Regions from separate parts of the Flexivirga aerilata genome, predicted to be linked through region 4. Evidence: predicted binding sites of a transcription regulator. Region 4 holds the regulator's gene; each other region holds the start of a gene.

Region 1 (5,649 bases), 750 kb from region 4:
CGCGACGGGCGCGCACCGCGAGGTATTCGACGATGCGGTCCTTCACGTCCTCCAGGCCGTGGTGGTCGGCGTCCAGCACCTCACGCGCCGCCGAGATGTCGGTGGCGTCGGAAGTCTTGTCGTTCCAGGGCAGTTCGAGCACGGTGTCGAGCCAGGTGCGGATCCAGCCGCCCTCCGGGCTCTGCTCGCTGGAGCGCTCCAGCTTGCCCACCTCGCGCAGCGCCGCCTCGCGGACGGCGTCGGGCAGGTCGGCGGCCTCCACGCGGGCGCGGTAGTCCTCCGAACCCTCCGGCTCGTTCTCGCCGAGCTCCTTGCGGATGGCGTCGAGCTGCTGGCGCAGCAGGAACTCCCGCTGGCTCTTCTCCATGCCGTCGCGCACGTCATTGGCGATCTTGTCGGAGACCTCCTGCTCGGCGAGGTGGTCGCCGGTCCAGCCGATCAGCTTCTCAAGCCGGGTGTCGAGGTCGGCCTCCTCGAGCAGCTGCACGCGCTGCTGCAGGGAGAGGTATGACGCCCAGCCGGCCAGGTCGGCCAGCGCGGACGGGTCGTCGGTGGACTCGACGTGGTCGATCACCTGCCACGCGTTGCGGCGCTTCAGGCTGGCGACGACGAGTCGCTTGTAGTCGGTCGCGAGCTCGCGGGTGCGGTCGCTCGGCGCGGGGGAGTCGACGGTCTCGGCCTCCACCCAGAGGGCGGCGCCGGGGCCGGCGACACCGCGGCCGATCTTCGCGCGGCGGGTGGCGCGCAGCACCGCGGCGGGTTCGCCGTTCGGCATGCGGCCGACCTGCTCGATCGTGGCGATCGCGCCGTGGGTCGGGTACTGGTCGTCGATGCGCGGAGCCAGCAGCAGCTGGTCCTTGTCGGCCGCGCGAGCCGCGTCGACGGCCGCGCGGGCCTCGTCGTCCAGCTCGATCGGCAGGGTCATTCCGGGCAGGGCCACCTGATCGTGCAGAAAGAGCACCGGCAGCTCGAAGGTCGTGGTCATCGCTCTCCTACAAGCGTTGGTGCGGTCCGGGCGGGTTCGTCGGTCGGTGCCGGTGGACGAGCCGGGCCGCTCATCGGAAGTTGAGTCTTATGCACTCAAGGCTTGCGCGGGTTGTTTCATTCCCGAGTTGCGGACTTCGGTCCGGTTCGCGCGGGCAGTTGCCGATCGGTATCCGGGAGCGGATGGGGCGCGGCTCCCGTCATACGCGACGGGCCGGATCGAGAGAGGACTCACCGTCTCGTAAGCGAGGGTGACGTCAGGCGCACGGTTGGTCACGGGACGCCGGACTGTCACACCCGGCTTCTAGCCTCGAAGCATGTCCATCACGTGCATCGACCCGGCGACGATCGACGCGCGGCTGGCGGCGATCGGCCGCCAGCCGTTCCGCGCGCGCTTCCACCTGCGCCCGCCGGAGCGGGAGTTCGTGGCGCAGCGCGGTATGGCGGTGGTGCGCGCACACGCGCGCGACCTGATCGCGCGGCGACTCGCGCCTGCCTGGCCGGTGAAGGACGGCAAGCAGACCCCGTGGGGCGGCCATCCGGTGTTTCGGGCCCAGCACGCGACCGGCACGTGTTGTCGCAGTTGCCTGCAGCGCACGCACGGCATTCGCAAGGGTCACGATCTGACGCCCGCGGAGTTCGACTATGTGATCACGGTCGTATGTCGCTGGGTCGCGCTCGAGTGTGGTGCCGACCAGTCGGCACACTGCGAAGCATGACGTACAGCGTCGGGCCGGTTGAGGTCGAGCGCGTCGTCGAGCTCGAGTCGTGGCGATTCGCGCCGGCTGACATGTTCCCGGCCGTCACGCCCGAGCTCTACGCAGGCGACTCGCTGGATTTCACGATCGCCACCTATGTAGTGCGCACGCCCGACCTGACGATGCTGGTCGATGCCGGGAACGGCAATGACAAGCACCGGCCGGTCCTGACTGCGCACGATGGGTTCCACACCGACTATCTCGACCGGCTGGCGACGGTCGTCGAGCCGGAAGACGTCGATGTCGTGGTGTGCACACACCTGCATCCCGATCACTGCGGTGGCCTGACGCGTCTCGTCGATGCTTCCTGGGTGCCGGTCTTTCCCCGCGCCCGGCACCTGGTGCCCCGGGAAGAACTCGCCTGGCTGCAAAGTCTGGTGGCCACGGCGGATGTCGACGGGCCGGTGGCGGACCTGGCCCGCACCTACGAGGACAGCGTGCGTCCCGTGCTCGACGCTGGATTGATCGATGAGGTCGACCTGCCCGTCGATCTGGGGCACGGAGTGACCGTGCGTGCCGCCCCGGGTCACACCGCCGGGCATGTGGTCGTCGAACTGAGCCACGGCGATGAGTTCGCCGTCGTCTGTGGCGACCTGCTGCACCATCCGTTTCAGATGGCTGATCTCGCGTTGGCGCACTCCGGTGATTTCGACCCGGACCGGGCGCACCAGACGCGAAGGCAGCTGGTGGAGAAACTCGCCGACAGCGGAGGTCTGTTGTTGCCCTGCCACTTCGGTCCCGGCCACGTGACTCGCACGACCGCCGGTTTCGCTTGGCAACCCCTCCGCCGCGGACGATAGGCGCCGCGCGGCGACTCGTCGCCGATCTCCTGAGCGATCACGCTGCGTCGTCGCACGGGCAGACAGTTTCGCGAAGTTCGTTCGAACAGACCTCCGGTTGTCGGTGGTCGACGTTATGATGATCACAACGACGAAAACGACTGCGGCGGAAGGAGATTCGGGCTATGTCTCTTGATTCTGCTGTGCCGCTGCCGGAGCGTCCGGAGGTGCCGGACGGGGTATCGCGGGTGCCGGTTGAGCCGGGTCGTGGGCCGGAGGTTTTGGCGCAGTTGCAGGCGGTCGCGGCGTTGCTGGACGAGGTGCCGGAGGTGGTGCACCAACTCGGCGACAGACAGCTGGAGTCGCTGACCCAGGTGGTGTTGCGGCTGCACGGGCGGTCGGCTCAAGTTGCTGCGGTGGTCACCGCGGATGCGGTGGACCGGGGCACGGTCGCGGGCTCGACGGCGGCGAACACCACCCAATGGGTGGCCCGGCACGCTGCAGCGGCCGGGGTGCCGGTCGAACCAGCGGAGGCGAAATCGATCGCGGTGGTCGCCGAGGCGTGCCGGGAACCGAAGAACGCGGTGATCGCGGCAGCAGTCGCGCAGGGCAGCTGCACGGTGTCGACGGCGCGGGCCGCGTTGACCAACGCGGACAAGGTCGCGCCCGTGGTGCCGTCCGCGGACCGGGGTGAAGTGTTGTCGTGGTTCCTGCAACTCGATCCGTCGCTCGGGGTCAAGGGTGTGCAGGCGTTGACCCGGAAGATCCTGGCGACCTACGCATCGGAGGCGTTGTCGGCGCAGGACGCGAAACTCGAAGCCGTCGAAACCCTGACCTGGGGTACGACCGCTACCGGGATGACCCGACTCGTGGCCGAGTTGGCGCCGGCGAATGCTGCGGTGCTGAAGGCCGCGATCACCGCCGGTTCCGCACCCCGACCCACCACCACCGGTGGCGGGGATCCCGGTCGCGGTACTGAGGTCGTGCGGGATGACCGCACCCCGGGCAAACGCCGGGCGGATGCGTTGATCGAGTTGGTGACCGCGGGCGCGAAAGTCGCTGCCGGTGAAGTGGCACCGGTCGGGTCCGCGGCCACGGTCCTGCTGACGGTGGACCTCAAGTCGTTGACCGACGGGATCGGTGGGGCAATCACCCCGACCGGTGACATGCTCGATGCGGGAGCGGCCCGGAGGGCCGCGTGTGATGCGGACCTGATCCCCGCAGTGCTCGGCGGGCCGAGTCAACCGTTGGATGTGAGCCGGCGAGAACGCCTGGTCACCAAGGGGTTACGCGCGGCCGTGCTCATACGTGATGGCGGGCGCACCTTCCCCGGCTGTGACCGACCACCGGGTTTCTGCGAGGTTCACCACGTGACCCCCTGGTGGGCCGGCGGCACCACCAGCCTGACCAACTCCGCCATGCTCTGCTGCCGACATCACCAGGAAGTCCACCGCCACGGGTTCATGGCACAAGTCCGCCCCGACGGCGTCACCTGGGACCTCACCGAAGGCCGCATGCCCGGCCACGCACACGCCGCCGCGTAAATCACTGCCGTCCGAACCCGTTACCGAGCACACTGACGCCATGAGTGCTGCGACCCCGTCGAAAGCCGCCCTGCCGAAACAGCTTCGGCTGATCATCGAGACCGACGACTTCGACGAGGCGCTGCGGTTCTACCGCGACGTGCTCGGTATGCCGGAGCAGGCCGCCTACGCCACCGAGGGCGACGACCGGGTCGCGATCCTGCGCGCCGGCGTCGCGACGATCGAGCTTGCGACCCATCAGCACGCGCAAGCGATCGACGAGGTCGAGGGCATGCCACCGGGCACCACACCCACCCTCCGGATCGCACTCGAAGTGGACGACACGCCGGCAACCGTGGAGACCGTGCGACAGGCCGGCACCGAGGTCCTGGCGCCACCCGTCGAGACGCCATTCCGGAGTGTGAACGCCCGCGTGCAAGGCCCGGCCGGGTGGCAGGTGACGTTCTTCCAAGAGCTCGAAACCCTCGAGCAACGTTCGCAACAGCCAGGATTCACCACCGACGACACTCGCGAGCGCTGAACGACTCGCCATGACACCATGCCGACCGTGACCGACTTCGTCCTGCGCGCACGGGCCTTCCTCGCCGCCCACCACCCGGACGCCGACATCGCGTTCCTCGGCGGCAGCGCGGCGACGGGACACGCGACCGCCACCTCCGACCTGACATCCTGGTCCTGCTCGGCGACAGCCGGCCGGACGCGTCCTACGTCGAGACGAGCACGTATGACGGACAACTCGTCGAGGCGTTCGTCTACGGCCAGGCCGCGATCCGCACCTGGACCGCCCGCGGCCGCACCGAACGCCGCCCCGTGCTGGATCGCCTTGCGGCCGAGGGCATTCCGCTCACCCAAGGCACCAAGACCCAGGACTGGCAGGCCGAGGCGCGCGCGGTCATGGCAGCCGGCCCCGCCCCGCTCACCCGCCGCCGAGACCGACGCACGCCGTTACGCGCTGACGTCCCTGCTCGACGACCTCGCCGAACCACGGGACGACGTCGAAGCGGCCGTCGTCGCCGCAGCGACCTGGCGCGAGGCCGCCGAGCTCGCGCTCGGCCTGGACCGGCACTGGCTCGGCACCGGCAAGTGGCTACTCCGCGCACTCCGGGAGAGTGACGAGACCGACCGCTTCGGCCTGATCGCAGCCGCCCGACTCACCGACCGCGCGCAGGTCGCCGCCGCCGGCCACGCCGTGCTCGACGCGGCCGGCGGCCGACTGCAGGAGGGTCACCTGCGGTGCGAAAAGCCCTGATATCCAGCAGGTTTCGTCATACCAGCGCCCAGTCGAGAGCGGTCCCGCGCGGCACGTCCCGGGTGAAGGTGCGACCCTCGACAACACCGAAGAGCTCCGGCGCCAGCCCGCCCGCCGGCCGGATCGCCCGCACCGTCTCCGGGGTCACCCGGTCCCCGGCGCGCACGTCCGCGACCACGTAGAGCGACCTGCGGAAACGCAGGCCCTCGCGCTCACTCGCCACCGCGCCGATGCGCTCGTCGCCGAGCGCGCGAGCGGCAACCGCGGACTCCCGCACCAGTAGGGCGAGTTCGCCCGGCAGGAGAGAGAACGCCGAGTCGACACCGCCGTCGTCC
Region 2 (5,649 bases), on a different contig from region 4:
ACCCATCGTTGGGCGACCGCGCCGGCCGGGGACCACGCTGCGGCATACGTGCTGGACCGGCAGTCGACGACCACTCCCGTGCCGGCGGCGGCGGTCATCGGCTCGTCGAGCACCGCCCGCCACGAGGCCGCGAGGGGGCCGACGCCGGGCAGGTTGGTCCCCATCGAGAGCCGGTATGCCGGGACCTTGTCGCCCAGCCGCAACGCGCCGAACAGCGCCGACTGCACGACGAACCAGCGTCGCGCTCGGCGCAGCGCGGCCGGCTCGAGCGTGGGCAGGTCCAGCGCGTCGTAGAGCACCCCGGTGTAGAGGTCGCCGACGACCTGCGCGGGTGCGGTGCGCAGCGAACGGTTGCGCTCGACCTCGGGCGCGATGCCCGGGCTGACGCCGAGTTGCGCGAGGGCGTCGGGGCGGCCGCTGACCTCGACGAGCGCGTCGAGCACGGCGTCGCGGGTGGCGGAGAGCTCAGCGAAGCTCAGCCGGGTCAGGTCGAGCGATCCGCCCCGCGTCCGGGGCGTCTTGGTCTCCGACGGCGGCAGCAGGATCAGCACCGCGGCAGACTACCGACCGATGCCGCGGCTTCGTGCTCCCGCACCACCGGCCGGTTGCCACCTATGGTGGGCCCCATGACCCTTCGCCAGATCATCGCCCCTCAGGCCGATCCGCAGGCCGGCGCGGACGCCGGACCGCTGGAGCAGGCCTTCGCTGCGATCCGCGAGCAGTTGAAGCTCAGCCTGGACTACCCGGCCGACGCCCTGGCCGAGGCCGAAAAGGCAGCAGCCGCAGCGGTATTGCCCGAGCGGGACGAGACCGCGGTGCCGTTCTTCACGATCGACCCGCCGGGTTCCAACGACCTCGACCAGGCGATGTTCCTGGAGCGCGACGGCGACGGTTACCGGGTGCGCTACGCGATCGCGGACGTGCCGGCATACGTCACCCCGGGCGGTGCGCTCGACGCCGAGACCCGCCGGCGGGGCCAGACGATCTACATGCCGGACACGCGCCTGCCGTTGCACCCGCAGGTGCTGAGCGAGGGAGCGGCCAGCCTGCTGCCGGACCACGTGCGGGGCGCGTTCGTGTGGGACATCCGGTTGGCCTCCGACGGCGAGACGACCGCGAGCGAGGTCTACCTGGCGAAGGTGAAGAGCGTCGCCCGGCTCGACTACGAAGGCGTGCAGCAGCAGATCGACGGTGGCACCGCCGACGAGGGCCTCGCGCTGCTGAAGGAGATCGGCGAGCTGCGCATCACGCTCGAGGAGAAGCGTGGCGGCGCCAGCCTGCCGATGCCCGAGCAGGAGGTGCACAAGAAGGACGACGGCACCTACGAGCTGAGCTTCCGGCCGCCGGTGCCGTCGGAGGACTGGAACGCGCAGATCTCGCTGATGACCGGCATGGTCGCGGCGCAGCTGATGCTCGGCGCCAAGATCGGCATCCTGCGCACGATGCCCGAGCCGGAGCAGAGTGCGATCGACCGCTTCCGCCGGCAGGCGAACGCGCTGGGCGTCCCGTGGCCGGCCGATCAGGCGTATGGCGACTTCATCCGCGGGCTGGACCGCACCAACCCCCAGCATCTGGCGCTGATCTACGACGCCACCAGCCTCTTCCGCGGGGCCGGTTACACGCCGTTCGACGGCCAGGTGCCGGACCAGCCCAACCAGTCGGCGGTCGCTGCGCCATACGCACACGTGACGGCGCCGCTGCGCAGGCTGGTCGACCGCTTCGGACTCGCGGCTTGCGAGGCGATCAGCCGCGGCGCCGAGGTGCCGGGCTGGGTGCGGGATGCGCTGCCCACACTGCCGGACATCATGCAGGCCTCGGACCAACTGGCGCGCCAGGTCGAGAGAGCGTGCACCGACACCGCCGAGGCGGCCGTCCTGTCGCACCGCATCGGCGAGACGTTCCCGGCATACGTCGTGGACAAGAACGACAAGGGCGTCGTCGTGCAACTGGTCGATCTCGCGGTCACCGCCAAGTGCACCGGGGATGCCGAACTCGGCGCGCAGGTGCAGGTCAAGCTCACCAAGGCCGACATCGGGCAGCACCTGGTCGAGTTCGCGCTGGTGTGATCGGCGCCGGTAGACTGGCCCGTTGGATGAGTCGGCCGGGCGGCCGCGGCAGGAGTGATCCTGTCGAGGAAAGTCCGGACTCCGAAGGGCAAGGTGGTGGCTAACGGCCACCCGGGGTGACCCGCGGGACAGTGCCACAGAAATCAGACCGCCACCGGTTCGCCGGCGGTAAGGGTGAAACGGTGGTGTAAGAGACCACCAGCACGCCAGGTGACTGGCGTGGCTCGGTAAACCCCACCTGGAGCAAGATCAGACAGCGTGCGTTCGAGGGCGGCCCGCCCGAGCACGCGGGTAGATCGCTGGAGGCGGCCGGCAACGGTCGTCGTAGATGGATGGTCGCCGTGGCGCCGCCGGGAGACCGGCAGCGTCATACAAAATCCGGCTTACAGGCCGGCTCATCCGCCTACGATCGGGTCAGATCGAACGGCCCCAGATGGTGTCCGCGGCGATGAATCTGCTTACCCTGGACACATGTCTTGGTTTCGCCGTCGCCGTGCCAGTGATGTGTGTGACCGGTGTGGTCACACCGTCGCGCTCCACGTGAGCGCCGCCGCCGGATGCTCGCGGTGTGACTGCCCGCGAAGTCCCGGACAGGCGTTGCGTGGCATCGATGCGTTCGGCAGGCACCGCGCACGCACGCCGGGCAAGTGACGCACGACCCGTGCGCCCGGGTTTGCCCGTGGGGCGGAGGACTAGAGGGCTGGTCGAGTAGGGCGGAGGAGCGGAGCGGGGGAGCCGGCGGGGGCTGGTCGAGTAGGGCGGAGGAGCGAAGCGGGGGAGCCGGCGGGGGCTGGTCGAGTAGGGCGGAGGAGCGAAGCGGGGGAGCCCGTATCGAGACCACCTCGCTCCGCCCCGCTTCATAGCGGTCGCTCAAGGCGGTCGCTCAAGCGGCTCCTCTCCCGCTCAGTGATCTCGCGACTCACCTCATGGTGTTGTGTGCGGCTCGGGTGGGGCCGCGGGACGACATGCCGGCCGCTGGCCGCGGGACGAGGGACCGCCCTCGCGGCCTCACTCCGCTTCGCTCCGCTAGCGCTCCGCTTCGCTTCATAGGGCCGCTCACGCGGCCCCTCGCCCCGCTCGGTGATCTCGCCACTCACCTGATCGTGCCGACTGCGACCGAACAGGTGCAGTCCCCAGGCGCTGGTCGAGTAGGACACGAGCAGCCCCTGATGGTGGTCGAGTAGGGCGGACCAGCGAAGCCCCTTTGTGGTGGTCGAGTAGGGCGGAGGAGCGAAGCGAGGGAGCCCGTATCGAGACCCACCCACTCCACCACGCGACACCATCCCACCCGCCACTGACAACCCTGCCGAATCCCACGAATCACACTGGAAACACACCGAATTCATCGTGTTCAACTCTTCCCACCCGATTCGAACAGGTGTATGGTTTTGGTATGTCGAACCTGCAGCACGCACTCACCGATCAGGTGATCGCCGCTGCCACCACGACCGAAGTGTTGGAGACGGCACAGACGCTGCTGCGCGCCGCGTTCGACAAGACCCGCGACGACACCACCAGCGCACGAGGCGACGGGTCGGACCTCTCAGATGACGAGCTCCTCGACCAGGTGCTGGCGACGCAGCGGGTGCAGAACTCCGCCTGGGCCACCCAAACGCTGCGGCTGGAGCAGCTGGCGCAGCGTGAGTTCGACAAGCACCCGGAAAGCCCGGACACGTGGACGCCGTTGGAGGTGGGTGCCCGGTTGGGGTGGACCGATCGGCAAACCAGCCTGCGACTGACCCAAGCGGTCGAGAGCGTGCGCTACACGCCGCAGCTGCTCCACCACGCCGGGACCGGCGAACTGGAGTCGCGGAAGGTGGTCGCGGTCAGCGACGCCCTCGCCGACGCAATCCCCGCAACCGACACACCCGGAGCACCCGACAGTGTCGAGGCACCTGAGTCACCCGAGGCGCCTGATTGTCCGGCCGACCTCGCCGCGATCGTCGAGGCCGAGATCCTGGCCAGTGACCCGGAGGCATCCACTTCGACGAAGCTGCGCCGGCGCGCGCAGCGCTTGTTGGTGCAGCACGCGCCGGTCGCGTCCGATCAGGCGTCCGCGGCGCGGCGGCGGGACTGCACGAACGTGACCGTCGAACCCCATTGGGAGCCGGGCATGTCCATGCTCACCGCCGTCCTGCCGTCGTTGGACGCGGCGAAGCTGATGGCCGCGGTCAACGCCCACGCCCGCCTGCTCCACGACTCGACTACTGCCAGCAAGAGCCTCGGCGAATGCCGCGTCGACGCCCTGACGGACATGCTCCTGTCGAACGCGCAGGTGACCACCGAACTGGTGCTGCACGTCCCGTTCCACCCGGACACCGCGCCGTCCACCAACACGTGCCCGGGGACCGGCACTGGCGTCGGCGGCCCCGAAGCGGCTAGCCGCCACGGGGCGACGGGCACAGACGACACGACCGGCACGGGCGACGCGACGAGCACGAGCGACGCAAACAGCACGGGCACGGGCGGTGGGGTTGGCGTGCTGGACCGGTCGAGCCTCATTGACGACGCAGCAGCAGCCGGCGCGGCACCCGGGGTCGTCGGCGCGTGGATGTCGAAGGTGCGACCGCCCGGTCCGCCGAAGGTCATCCTCCCGGTCAACCGGAGGGTCGTCGATCTCGGCGGCTACCGCCCGATCGGCGCGGCCGAACGCCAACTCCAAGCGATGTTGTACGAAGCCGCGCTAGGCACTGGCACCCGACCACCACCTGACCCAGCGCCACCGGCCGGTCCCGTACGCACCACTGATCTCACTGATACCCGGCGAGCCGGTGATCGAGCGAGTCTTCCCCACAGACTTCCCGCGCCCACCGTGGACCCGGTGCGTTACCGGCTCGGCGACGTCCAGGTCCCGGGTGTCGGTGTCATCCCCGCCACCGTGATCCGTGAACTCACCCGTCTCCTCGGGGTGAAGCTCACCCGCGCCCTCGTGGATGCCGAGACCGGGATCGTCGCCGAAACCAGCTGCCACTCGTACACACCCGGCGCCGGGTTGGCGCGGTTCGTGCGGGCCCGTGACCAGCACTGCCGGTTCCCCGGCTGCACCCGACCCGCAAAACTTACCGACCTCGACCACGTCACCCCGTATCCGGACGGTCCGACCGCGCCACACAACCTGCAGTGCCTGTGCCGGCACCACCACCGCGCCAAGCACGAAGCCGGCTGGACCGTGTACATGACAACTGATGGCACCTGCACCTGGGCCAGCCCCACCGGACACACCTACACCACTCGACCCGCCGACTGAAGGACCGCTGATCTCGATACGGCCTCGCCTAGCGGCTCGGCCTACTCGATCAGCATGAGGAAGCGGCTCGGCCTACTCGATCAGCGTGAGGAAGCGGCTCGGCCTACTCGATCAGCGTGAGGAAGCGGCTCGGCCTACTCGATCAGCGTCGGGAGGGGCCGGTTACTCGAGCAGCGGGCAAGCGGCGGCTCGGCTGCGGCCAGGACGGGACCGTGCTGGCCGCAGCCGAAACTGCCCAAGCCGCCACCTGATCGCCGTCTGGCGTTCGATGTCAGTTTGCTGAACGGGCGACCCACACCGATCATGGTGGACGTATGACGATGCGCGCACTGGGGA
Region 3 (5,649 bases), 1.2 Mb from region 4:
GCACGAGGTTCACGGTCGGGCGAAGCTGAGCGCGGAGCTGAGCGCGGTCCCACGGCCGTGCGATCACGCGGCGGCGTGGGCGTGGCCGGGCATGCGTCCTGGGGTGAGGTCCCAGGTGACGCCGTCGGGGCGGACCTGTGCCATGAACCCGTGGCGGTGCACGTCCTGGTGATGCCGGCAGCACAGCATGGCGGAGTTGGTGAGGCTGGTGGTGCCGCCGGCCCACCAGGGGGTGACGTGGTGGACCTCGCAGAAACCGGGTGGTCGATCACACCCAGGGAACGTGCACCCGCCATCACGTATGACGACAGCCGCTCGTAAACCCTTGGTCACCAGCCGTTCTCGCCGGCCCACATCCAACGGCTGACTCGGCCCACCCAACACCGCCGGGATCAGGTCCGCGTCGCAGGCGGCCCTTCGGGTGGCTCCGGCGTCGAGCACGTCACCGCCCGGGGTGGTCGCCCCACCGATCCCGTCGGTCAACGACGTCAGGTCCATGGTCAGCAGGATCGTCGCCGCCGATCCGACCGGAGCCACCTCACCGGCGGCAACCTTCGCGCCCGCAGCGACCAGCTCCATCAATGCATCCGCCCGACGTTTGCCCGGGGTCCGTTCATCCCGGACGGTTTCGCCGACGCTGCCGCCGACGCCGACGCCGACGCCGACGCCGACGCTGCCGCCGACGCCGGTGCTGTTGCCGGCCGCCACGGTCGGGTCTCCAGTGCCAGGGTCCTCTACCGCAGTGTCTGAGCCGTTCGTCTTCGCGCCTCTGGCATCGGACCACGCTGGCGCGGCAGCTGGTCGTGGTGCGGACCCGGCCGTGATCGCCGCCTTCAACACCGCGGCGTTGGCGGGCGCGAGCTCCGCGACCAACCGCGTCATCCCAGTGGCAGTGGTACCCCAGGTCAGGGTTTCGACCTGTTCGAGTTTCGCGTCCTGCACGGAGAGCGCTTCGGTGGCGTAGGTGGCGAGGATCTTCCGGGTCAACGCCTGCACACCACGTGCACCCAGCGCAGGGTCCAGTTGCAGGAACCACGCGAGCACTTCACTCCGGTCGGCGGTCGGGATCACCGGCGCCACCTTGTCCGCATTGGCCAGCGCCGCCCGCGCGGTCGACACCGTGCACGAACCCTGCCGGACTGCGGCGGTGATGACCGCGTTCTTCCGCTCCCGGCACGCCTCGGCGACCACCGCGATCGACTTCGCCTCGGCCGGTTCGATCGGCACCCCGGAAGCTTCGGCGTGACGGCATACCCATTGCGTGGTGTTCGCCGCTGTCGAGCTCGCGACCGTCCCACGGTCCACCGCGTCAGCGGTGACCACCGCGGCAACCTGTGCCGACCGCCCATGCAACCGCAACAACACCTGCGTCAGTGACTCCACTTGCCCGTCGCCGAGCTGGTGCACCACCTCCGGCACCTCATCCAGCAACGCGGCAAGCTCTCGCACTCGGTCCAGCACCGCCGGCCCACGACCCGGCTCAACCGGCACCCGAACCGCCTCGGCAGGCAGCTCCGGACACTCCGGCAACGGCACAGCAGAATCGAGAGACATGGCCCGAATCTCCTTCCGCCGCACTGGTTTTCGTCGTGCTATCAGAATACCGCCAATCCCCAATACTGTACAGATGTTCGACACAAATATCTGGGTGTCACTTTGTCTCACGACTCGAAGTGGCCCGCGGGCTCAGCCGACCACGAGCTTGACCGACCACTGCGCTGTCGGGTCGGTCATGCTCACCTCGACAGGGTTGCGGTTGCCGGCCGTGATGGCAGCGAACGTGATCAGACTGGGCCCACCGACACAGCTGAACGTCGACGTGATGTCCGGCTCGCGGGTGGCGGTCATCGATCCCCTCGCGCAGTCATAGACGACGTTGAGGCTGCGGCCGTCGGGCAGGGGGCCCAGCGATTTCGGCCCGGTGCCTGAGGCATCCGCCACGACCGTGCCCGTCACCGGCGCCACGAACGGCGACGCCGAGAAGCTGCCCCCTGGCGCTGTCCTGGTGCTGGTCGCGGCATCCGGAGCAGGCGTCACCGTGGCTGTCGAGCTGGGGCCGCCCGCGGAGGCCGCCGTGTCCGGTCCGCACCCCGTCAGGGCCGCCAGAGCGACCCCTGCCGCGGCGGCGCCGGCCACCTTTCGGATCACCCTCACGTCGCCCAACCTTCCGCTCGCACCGACCATGAAGCCGGACCCCGGCTCGCGAAAGCTACTCCCCGGACGGCCAGAGCCACCGCGCAGTGATGAGACTGTGACACCACGCGCCGTCCCGGCGCCGGCGACTACTGAGCCACCACACCCACCGGCTCCAGCAACCGCGCCTCCAGCCGCTCGACCACCGCACGCGCGTCGAGCACGGCGGCATCGGTGACGACGGTGATCCCGAGGTGGCCGTCCCAACTGAGCGCCCCGACCGTCAGGGGTATGCCGGGAGCCGGCGGCAGGATCGGCAGCACCCGGCCGACCGGCAGGCCCGCCATCGTGAAGGGCCGGTCCGGACCCGGCATATTCGAGACGATCGCCTGAAAATACTTGGGGCCGTAGACGTTTCGGGCGAATGCGCGACGACCCGTCCGGGGCACGGCACGCAGCGCGGACGCCATCACCCAGCGTGACGCGAGCGCCCGCGTCGGGGAGCGCAGGGGCGCGGCCTTGCGGCATACCTCGTCGCGAAGCTCGTCGATCGAGGCGCCCCGGGCAGGGGTGTCGAGCAGCACCGCCGCCGTGAGGTTGCCGTCGTCATCGCCCGAGCCGGGTGCGCGCAGCATCATCGGCACCGACACCCGCAGCCGGCCGCCGCACCGCGACGCCAGTCCGGGGTCGACGCCGGCCACCGCGCTGCCGGTCGCCGCCAGCAACAGCTCGGTCACCTTCATCCCGCGCGACCGCGCGGCGTCCCGCACCGCGTCGAGCGGCACCTCGGCGGTCGCGAACCCGCGCGCGCTGCCGCCCGTCGCGAGCACCGCCGCCGGTCTGCCATCGGTCGCCAGCTGCGCGAGACCGGCCACCACCCCGGCGCCCCGCTGCACGGCACCGGGCCCCTTCCGGTCCGGCACCGGCAGCTCGTAGGGCGGCTCCAGCAGGCAGAGCAGCTTGGCCACCGCACCCACCCCGTCGGCCATGCAGTGGTGCATCACGATGCAGAAACCGGTCCCGCCTCGCACCCCGCGCACCAGCCACGCCCGCCAGAGCGGCCGGTCCTGCGGCAGCTGCGGGGTGGTGAGCCGGCCGACGAGTTCGTCCAGCGCGACCAGCTCCGGCCCGCCGAAGCTCGGCCCGCCGAAGCTCGGCCCGCCGAAGCTCGGCCCGCCGACCTCCGACCCGCCGACCCCCGACCCGCCAACCTCCGACCCGGCCGGCAACTCGACCTCCACCAGATGATGCGACCAGTCGATCGCACCGGCCGGCTCCCAGCGCGCGGCGCCGCGCACACCCGCCAGCCGGTCGGTGAAGTGCGGCAGCTGCGGCAGGTGGCGCTCGAGCAGGCCGCGGATCTCGTCATACGTGGGCGAGCCGGCGATCAGCGCGAGGCCGCCGACGTTCTGCCCGTTGCCCGGCGTCTCGATGTCGAGGAAGAACGCGTCCGCCGTCGGCAGCCGCCCGCTCGACCCGCGCATCAGCCTGGCCGTGGCGCCGACCGCGACGCCGACGACCACGACCGCGCCGGCCGCGTCGAGGACGTAGTGGTTGGCGGTGGCGAGCACGACATACAGGGTCAGCAGCACGTGCACCGCGCTCACCGCCTGCAACCAGCGCCGCTGCGACATCCGCGCGAGCATCACGCTCACCCACAGCGCCCACGCCATGTGCAGTGACGGCATCGCCGCGAGCTGGTTGGCGCCGGCGACCACCGGCGAACCCCACGAGCCGACCGTGCCGCCGCTCGCGACGGTGTCGACGAAGCCGGGCATCATCCGCGGCGGCATCAACGGGTATGCCGCAAACGCCGCGAAGGCCAGCAGATTGAGCAGGACGAAGGAGTTGCGCGCCTGCCGGTAGACCTGCGGCGCCCAGAGGTAGCTGATCACCAGCAGCAGCGCCGCGCTGACCAGGTAGGTCGTCGCGTATTCGTAGTTGGCCGCGGTCATCAGCCCCGGCCGCGCCGCCAGCCAGTCGTTGAGGCCGCGCTCGACGTCGAGATGCAGCCACCGCTCGAGGTCGATCAGCTGCGCGGCGTTGTCCCGCGCCCACGCGGTGCGGCCCGGGCCGCGCAGCGCGTCGACCAGGAGATAGACGGCGAAAAGCGCTGCGCCGACGAGGATTTCGCCGAGCACCGTCGGCCGCTTCGCGTCGGGTATGGCGGCCAACCGCACCCGCGGCAGGTGGAGGTGCCGGCCGTGCGAGTGGGTGGCGCTCACCGTGCCACACCCGCGGGCAGCCTCAGGCGAAGGCGACCGTGAAGCCGGGCACCCGACGCAGCCTGCTCCAGCCCCACGCCGCGCAGACCAGCACCGACAGCACGGTCAGCGACGAGCTGAAGACGCCCCGGGAGAGCACCGCGCTCTGCGCGCCGAGGTGCAGGAAGCCCAGGCTCATGCCGACGTCGATCAGCCGCGACAGCCCCCAGAGCACGCACACCTGGGTGAACATCCGGTGCGCCCGCCGGTCGTGCATCAGGGTCTGCGGCAGCGCGACGAAGTCGCGGGCCAGGTGCTTGGTGATCGGCCGGCCGACGGCGGCGCTGCCGAGGAAGATCAGCGCCATGAAGAGCGAGCCCGCGATCGGCTGCAACAGGTAGACGTAGACGCTGGACAGTGCCAGCGAGACCGTGGTGCGCCCGACGAGCATCAGCACGGCCATCAGCAGCGTGCGCGGCACGCTCTCCCGGCTGCGCGAGCGGACCCCCACGACGAGAGCCGACCAGGCGAGCACCCCGATCAGACCCCAGAACTGCCCGACCGTGGCCATCGCGGCATAGAGGATCAGGGCGGGCACCACGACCGCCTCCAGCAACAGCCGTCCCGCCCGTAACGTCGACGAGCGAAGGAACGCCCGGTCGATCAGCAGGTGATGGGCATGCGGCTCGGCCGCAGCGGTCGCGGGCATATTTCACTATGACACCGCCACCTGTGCTTTTCGGGGGGTTTCACTCCGAGAGAGCGGGGAGTGGGCGAGCCCGCTGATCCCGACACCGACCAGCACCGCCGTCACGCAGACCGCGGCGAGCGCGCCCGCCGTGTGCGGCGGGGTGACGTGGAAGCCGACAATGCCGGCGAGGTAGCTGGCGACCGGGTTGGTGATGCTCATCGCCGCGACCGCCCACGGCAGGGTGCCGCCGGCGAACGCCGCCTGCTCGATCACCAGCCCGCCGGCGGTCGACAGCGCAAGGCAGTAGCCGGGCCAGTCGAGGGCGGTGTGCAGCACGCCGGGACCGAAGAGATCGGCGGTGGTGAGCTTGATGAGCACGGCGCTCGCCGCGAAGCACATGCCCGCGGCGATCGCGAGCAGCAGGCTGGACGTGCGGCCGGAGCGCACCCGCGCGACCGCGACGAGCGCCACGACGCAGGCCGCCATCACGAGGAGCACGAGCGCCGCCTGGTCCCGGTCGGGAGCGCCGCGCAGCGGAGCCGCGCCGCTCACCGACAGCAGCACGATCAGCCCCGCGCAGATGCAGAGCACGTAGCCCCAGTCGCGCCGGGTCGGTCGCAT
Region 4 (5,649 bases):
GATGTCCTTGCCGCCGAGGTCCATGTCGAAACCGGCGTCGCGCAGCGCGCGGATCTTGTCCTCCTCGCGCGCCTTGGTCTCGATGAACTCCTCGATGTCGGGGTGGTCGACGTCGAGCACGACCATCTTGGCCGCGCGGCGGGTGGCGCCACCGGACTTGATGGTGCCCGCGGACGCGTCGGCGCCGCGCATGAAGGAGACCGGGCCGGAGGCGGTGCCACCGGAGGACAGCAACTCCTTGGAGGACCGGATGCGGGAGAGGTTGAGGCCGGCGCCCGAACCGCCCTTGAAGATGAAGCCCTCTTCCTTGTACCAGTTGAGGATCGAGTCCATCGAGTCGTCGACCGACAGGATGAAGCAGGCCGAAACTTGCTGCGGCGACTTGGTGCCCACGTTGAACCACACCGGCGAGTTGAAGCTGAACACCTGGTGCAGCAGCGACCAGGTCAGCTCGTGCTCGAAGATCTCGGCGTCGTCGTCGGTGGCGAAGTAGCCGTGCTCCTTGCCGGCCTTGACATAGGTAAGCACTACCCGGTCGATGAGCTGCTTCAGGCTCGTCTCGCGCGCCTCGGTGCCGAGCGCGCCGCGGAAGTACTTGGTGGTGACGATGGTCGAGGCGTTGAGCGACCAGTCGGCGGGGAACTCCACGCCGCGCTGCTCGAAGATCGTCTCGCCGGTCTTCCAGTTCTGCTGGACGACGTCGCGCCGCTCCCAGGTGACCTCGTCGTAGGGGTGCACGCCAGGCGTGGTGAAGATGCGCTCGACGGTCAGCCCCTTCCCTGCGCTCGTGGCGCGGCGGGACTGCGGGCTGGCGTCTGCCGTGTCGGTCATGTCCAACTTCCTTCCAGAACCGGATCGGTGAAATTGCCTCGAAAACTGCTTGCTACTGGTCGTTCATCGACGGTGTTCATACGGGTGTTCACGCGCGGTGTTCGTGCGTAGTCCCCGTGGGCGGCGCCGGTCGCACACCGCCCACACGTCAGCCACTCATGCATTGTCCGTGCGACCACCGACAGCGGTTTCCCGGACAGCGCCCGGCTCGACGCCGGTCGCCTCCCGCTCGGCGCGCAGCAGGGTGATCGCGGCCTCGAAGTCCTCCAGGCCCTCGAAGGCCTGGTAGACGCTCGCGAACCGCAGGTAGGCCACCTCGTCGAGGCTGCGCAGCGGGCCGAGGATCGCCAGACCGACGTCGTGGGCGTCGATCTCGGCGGCACCCTGGGCCCGAATGGACTCCTCCACCTGCTGGGCGAGCAGGGCGAGGTCGTCCTCGCTGACCGGACGGCCCTGGCAGGCCTTGCGCACGCCGACCAGCACCTTGCCCCGGCTGAACGGCTCGCTCGCGCCGGAGCGCTTGACCACCGTCAGGCTGGCGGTCTCCATGGTGGAGAACCGCTTGCCGCAGTTGGGGCACTGCCGGCGACGCTTGATGCAGGTGCCGTCCTCACTGGTGCGACTGTCGACGACGCGGCTGTCGTCGTGCCGGCAGAACGGGCAGTGCATGGCGGTCCTCCTCGGAAGCTGTCGCGGGGTCGTGCAGGTGTGGCCATCCCGGCGATCAAGCACCGGAAAAACCCGCTCCCTGTGGATGAAGGTGTGGGTATCCGGTGGATGACTTGGGGATGACGTGTGGACTAGATGTGGATGAATCCCAACGATGTAACTACTAGATGTAGGGATGTTAGGCACCTGGACCACAAGCACGCAAGACGTCGGCGCGTCGCGTCGAATCTGCGCAGGTCAGCGGCCGATTGCGGGTGTGTCGTACGGCGTGTCGCGGGTCTCACCGGCTCGCAGTCGCCGCCGCAGCCGCACTTACCTGGCCACGCCGCACCTATCTGTCAACAACGGGCGGGCGCAGCACAATCCCGTGCTGCGCCCGCCCGTTCCATGAGCCCGGGACACGGTTGGACCCATGGCATGTGCTGCCGCCTCTCCGGCGGCAGAGTCGATCAGCGCGGCAGGCTGAGCCGCTGGCCGGCGTGGACCTGCAGCGAATTGAGGGAGTTGGCCTGCTGCACCTTGGTCACCGCGTCGCCCGTGGTCAGCTGCGGGTAGGCGCGATGGGCGACCTCGGACAGCGTCTGGCCCGGCTGGACCGTGACCGACGGCACGGCGGGCGCCGAGGGCGCCGCCCAGGCGCGGGCGACGAACGCCCCCGACAGGCAGAGGATCACGACCGCAGCCGCGACCAGCAGCCGGCGGCCGCGGGCGGTGAGGCGCACACCGATCTGCGCCGGCACCGCGCGCCGCTGCGGCACACCGGCCACGCTCGCCGTCGCACCGGCCCCGGTCGGCACCGACCGCAGGCGACGCCGCGGGCGCGGCGGGACGGTCGCCGGGATCTCCCACTGGGTGACTGCACTCATCTCTTCCTCCTGGACCATGGCCTTCGCCACTGCTGGCTGTTGCGAACGCGTGTGCGATAGGACCTCTGTACGATGTATAGCACGGACGTTCGACACTGTCGAGACACGCGTCGTACAGATGTTTGGCAACTGTGTCCGAACCCCATACTCTGGCTGCACGACGTTCTTCGCGAAGTTCTGGACGGGGTTCTGTACCAAGTTCTGCACGAAGATCAGACAAGCACCGACCACCGACAGCCCCTCGGCGGTCGCACGGGGATCGCGCCGAAACACTCCGAACGGCGCGGGTTTTCGTGGACACGGGGTCGATCAGGAGATGAGGCGATGGCGAAAGTTCACAAGCTGCCGGACCGGTCGGGTGAGAGCCTGACCACACGGCAGCGCAAGGTGCTCCAGGTGATCCGCAGCTCCGTCGCACGCCGCGGCTACCCGCCGAGCCTGCGCGAGATCGGCGACGCCGTCGGCCTCACCAGCCCCAGCTCGGTGGCACATCAGCTGACGATGCTCGAGCGCAAGGGTTATCTGCGCCGCGACCCCAACCGGCCGCGCGCCATCGAGGTCATCGACCCCGAGGCCGGTCGCGACGAGCGCGGCTACCGCGGTGGGTCGAGCGTGACCGCGGCCGACGAGACGAGCATCGACGAGACGGGCCTCGGCGACGAGCGCCCGTCGGCGTCATACGTGCCGGTCGTGGGCCGCATCGCCGCCGGCGGCCCGATCCTCGCCGAGGAGGTCGTCGAGGACGTCTTCCCGCTGCCCAAGCAGATCGTCGGCGAGGGCGACCTCTTCCTGCTCAAGGTGGTCGGCGACTCGATGGTGGATGCCGCGATCTGCGACGGCGACTGGGTCGTCGTGCGCCAGCAGCCGACCGCGAGCAACGGCGAGATCGTCGCCGCGATGCTCGACAACGAGGCGACGGTGAAGACCTTCAAGCGCACCCGCGGCAAGGTCTGGCTGCTGCCGCACAACGAGGCATACGAACCCATCGACGGCGACGACGCGACGATCCTCGGCAAGGTCACGGCGGTGCTGCGGCGGGTCTGAGCCGGCGCGAGTCACCAGCCCACCGCCCCCGCGCGCGTTCGGCGGTTCAGCCGGGCGCGCGGGCGAGGTCGGCCGCGAGAGCGGTCAGGGTGGCACCGAGCGGGGCGTCCACCCGCACGCTGACCTCGTCGTCGGTGGCGCGCGTCCACCCGTGCGTCACGATCGCCACCGGTATGCCGAGCCGAGCCGCGCGCCGGACGAATCGGTAGCCCGACATGACCGCGAGCGACGACCCGAGGACGAGCAACGAAGACGCGTTCTCGACATACGAAAAGCACTGTGCGACAAGGTCTTTAGCGACCGACTCGCCAAACATCACCACGTCCGGCTTGAGCAGATCCGATCCGCAGATGATGCAGTGCACGATGTGAAATCTGCTGATCAGCTCGTCGGCGATCGCGACGTCACCGTCCGGCCGCAGCGGGCCTTCCGCCGAGCGGTCGAAGTCAGGATTGGCGAGCGTCAGCCACTCGTCGACGGTCTCCCGGCGGTAGCGCTCCCCGCAGTGCATGCAGACGACATGGGTGAGGCTGCCGTGCAATTCGGCGACGCGGTCGGCGCCGGCGCTCTGGTGCAGCCCGTCGACGTTCTGGGTGATGATCGGCCCCAGTGCCCCGGCCCGCTGCAACTGCGCGAGGGCGACGTGCCCGGGGTTCGGCCGCGCCGCGGCGAAGCGCGGCCAACCGACATACGAACGCGCCCAATAGCGTTGGCGGGCAACCGGATCGGCGAGCAACTCCTGCGCCGTCATCGGCTGGAAGCGGCGATTGCCGTCCGGGCCGCGATAGTCCGGGATGCCGGACTCGGTCGACAGCCCCGCGCCGGTGAGAGCGACGACGCCGCCCGCGCGCAGCAGGTCGCGCAACGCGTCCGGGTCGGTGGTCACCACGCCTTCAAGCTCTCACATCGGGCGGAGGCGGAGATCTGCCGCCCCGGGGTCAGCCGGTCACGGCGGATCAGCTGTTCAGGGCGATGTTGGCCGCCACCGCCGAGGTCGCGAGTGCGGCGGACACTGCGTGCTGCGCGCTTCGGATCGCGGCCTCCGCGGCGCCGGCCGCCCAGTCCTGCGCTCCGACGGCCTTGGCGCGCTTCTTCAGCTCCCGGGCGGAGACGCCGAACTGCTCGGCGTAGTAGACGGTGGTCACTGCGTCTGCGGCGGTGAGCAGCGCGATCAGCGAGCCGCTGTGCAGGTCGGGCCGGGCGGTCCCGGCGAGCACCTGGCGGCCGGCGCGCAGCACCGCCTCCCGCCTCGCCGCGTCGACGACGGGATGCCTGGTCGGCCGCAGGAAGCCACCCAGGTCCCGGCGCACCGCGCCGTCGGCGACCAACCGGTCATAGACCCGGTCGGTCATCCCCTTGGCGAGCCTCGGCAGCACCTTCTCGGGCTTCTTGCCGGCACCCTGGGCGAAGATCGCGAGCGCATGATCGAGCAACGGGTCACCGCCCGGGCGCTCGTCGAGCACGACGAGCCGCGAGCCCTTGACCGCCACCCGCTGGTGGGCCGCGAGCTCGGTCAGCACCCCGCCGGCGAGCGCCAGGTCGAGCTGCGCACCACCGGCCAGGCGCTTGCCTGCGGGACTCGTCGCGGCGAGCAGGACTTCGCAGCAGATCAGCATGGTCCGACCGTATGCCGAAGACCCCCGTCATACATCAGCCCCGGGGCGGAGTTTCGCGCCCACCCCTTCGATTAGCGATCGACCGCAAGTGGCGATCATCAATAACATCGGGTTATTCTGGGGTCATGATTGATGCGGCAGGACTGCGGGTGATCAAGGCGATCCACGACGAGGGCAGCTTCACGGCGGCCGCCGCGTCGCTCGGCTACTCACAACCGGCGATCTCGCAGATGGTGCGCCGGCTCGAGGAGCGCACCGGCACCGTGCTCGTCGAGCGGCTCGGTCGCAACGTGCGGCTGACCGAGGCCGGGTCGGTGCTGGCACGGCATGCGGTGCCGGTGCTCTCGGCGCTGGACGCCGCGGAGTCCGAGGTCGCCGCCATCGCGGGACTGCGCGCGGGCCGGGTGCGGCTGATGGCGTTCCCCTCCTCCTCTTCGACGCTCGTGCCGCGAGCCCTCGCGCTGGTCAAGGAGCGATTCCCCGACGTGCACGTCAGCTTCACCGAGGCCGAGCCGCCCGAGTCGCTGGCCGCGCTGCGCTCCGGCGAGTGCGACGTCGCGGTCGCGTTCGCCTACGAGGGCACCGATCTCGCGCGCGGCGAGGAGGACCTCGACGCGTTCGTG

What was found. The regulator LexA, encoded in region 4, represses DNA repair genes until DNA is damaged. The targets are predictions, from matches to a motif close to TCGAACANNTGTTCGA.
Region 1: a site for LexA is predicted at 2,624-2,639, ahead of HJ588_RS06385 (HNH endonuclease signature motif containing protein). Genes of this name have one in related genera too.
Region 2: a site for LexA is predicted at 3,437-3,452, ahead of HJ588_RS15120 (HNH endonuclease signature motif containing protein). Genes of this name have one in related genera too.
Region 3: a site for LexA is predicted at 1,620-1,635, ahead of HJ588_RS04130 (HNH endonuclease signature motif containing protein). Genes of this name have one in related genera too.

What each region holds. Positions count from the first base shown of each region.
Region 1 is NZ_JABENB010000001.1:1,345,366-1,351,014, forward strand. It holds gene lon (endopeptidase La) at 1-985, opposite strand, end outside; gene HJ588_RS06375 (DUF4186 domain-containing protein) at 1,302-1,703, shown strand; gene HJ588_RS06380 (MBL fold metallo-hydrolase) at 1,700-2,542, shown strand; gene HJ588_RS06385 (HNH endonuclease signature motif containing protein) at 2,707-4,065, shown strand; gene HJ588_RS06390 (VOC family protein) at 4,106-4,585, shown strand; gene HJ588_RS06395 (hypothetical protein) at 4,613-5,314, shown strand; gene pseI (pseudaminic acid synthase) at 5,331-5,649, opposite strand, start outside.
Region 2 is NZ_JABENB010000002.1:690,372-696,020, forward strand. It holds gene HJ588_RS15105 (peroxide stress protein YaaA) at 1-551, opposite strand, end outside; gene HJ588_RS15110 (RNB domain-containing ribonuclease) at 627-2,066, shown strand; RNA gene rnpB (RNase P RNA component class A) at 2,094-2,468, shown strand; gene HJ588_RS15120 (HNH endonuclease signature motif containing protein) at 3,460-5,313, shown strand; gene HJ588_RS15125 (phosphatidylinositol-specific phospholipase C/glycerophosphodiester phosphodiesterase family protein) at 5,628-5,649, shown strand, end outside.
Region 3 is NZ_JABENB010000001.1:877,657-883,305, forward strand. It holds gene HJ588_RS04130 (HNH endonuclease signature motif containing protein) at 64-1,554, opposite strand; gene HJ588_RS04135 (hypothetical protein) at 1,687-2,154, opposite strand; gene HJ588_RS04140 (phosphatase PAP2 family protein) at 2,283-4,358, opposite strand; gene HJ588_RS04145 (DUF3159 domain-containing protein) at 4,381-5,046, opposite strand; gene HJ588_RS04150 (DMT family transporter) at 5,053-5,649, opposite strand, start outside.
Region 4 is NZ_JABENB010000001.1:2,094,833-2,100,481, reverse strand. It holds gene HJ588_RS09910 (vitamin B12-dependent ribonucleotide reductase) at 1-831, opposite strand, end outside; gene nrdR (transcriptional regulator NrdR) at 988-1,500, opposite strand; gene HJ588_RS09900 (LysM peptidoglycan-binding domain-containing protein) at 1,950-2,366, opposite strand; gene lexA (transcriptional repressor LexA) at 2,691-3,410, shown strand; gene HJ588_RS09890 (Sir2 family NAD-dependent protein deacetylase) at 3,457-4,299, opposite strand; gene HJ588_RS09885 (GOLPH3/VPS74 family protein) at 4,367-5,026, opposite strand; gene HJ588_RS09880 (LysR family transcriptional regulator) at 5,152-5,649, shown strand, end outside.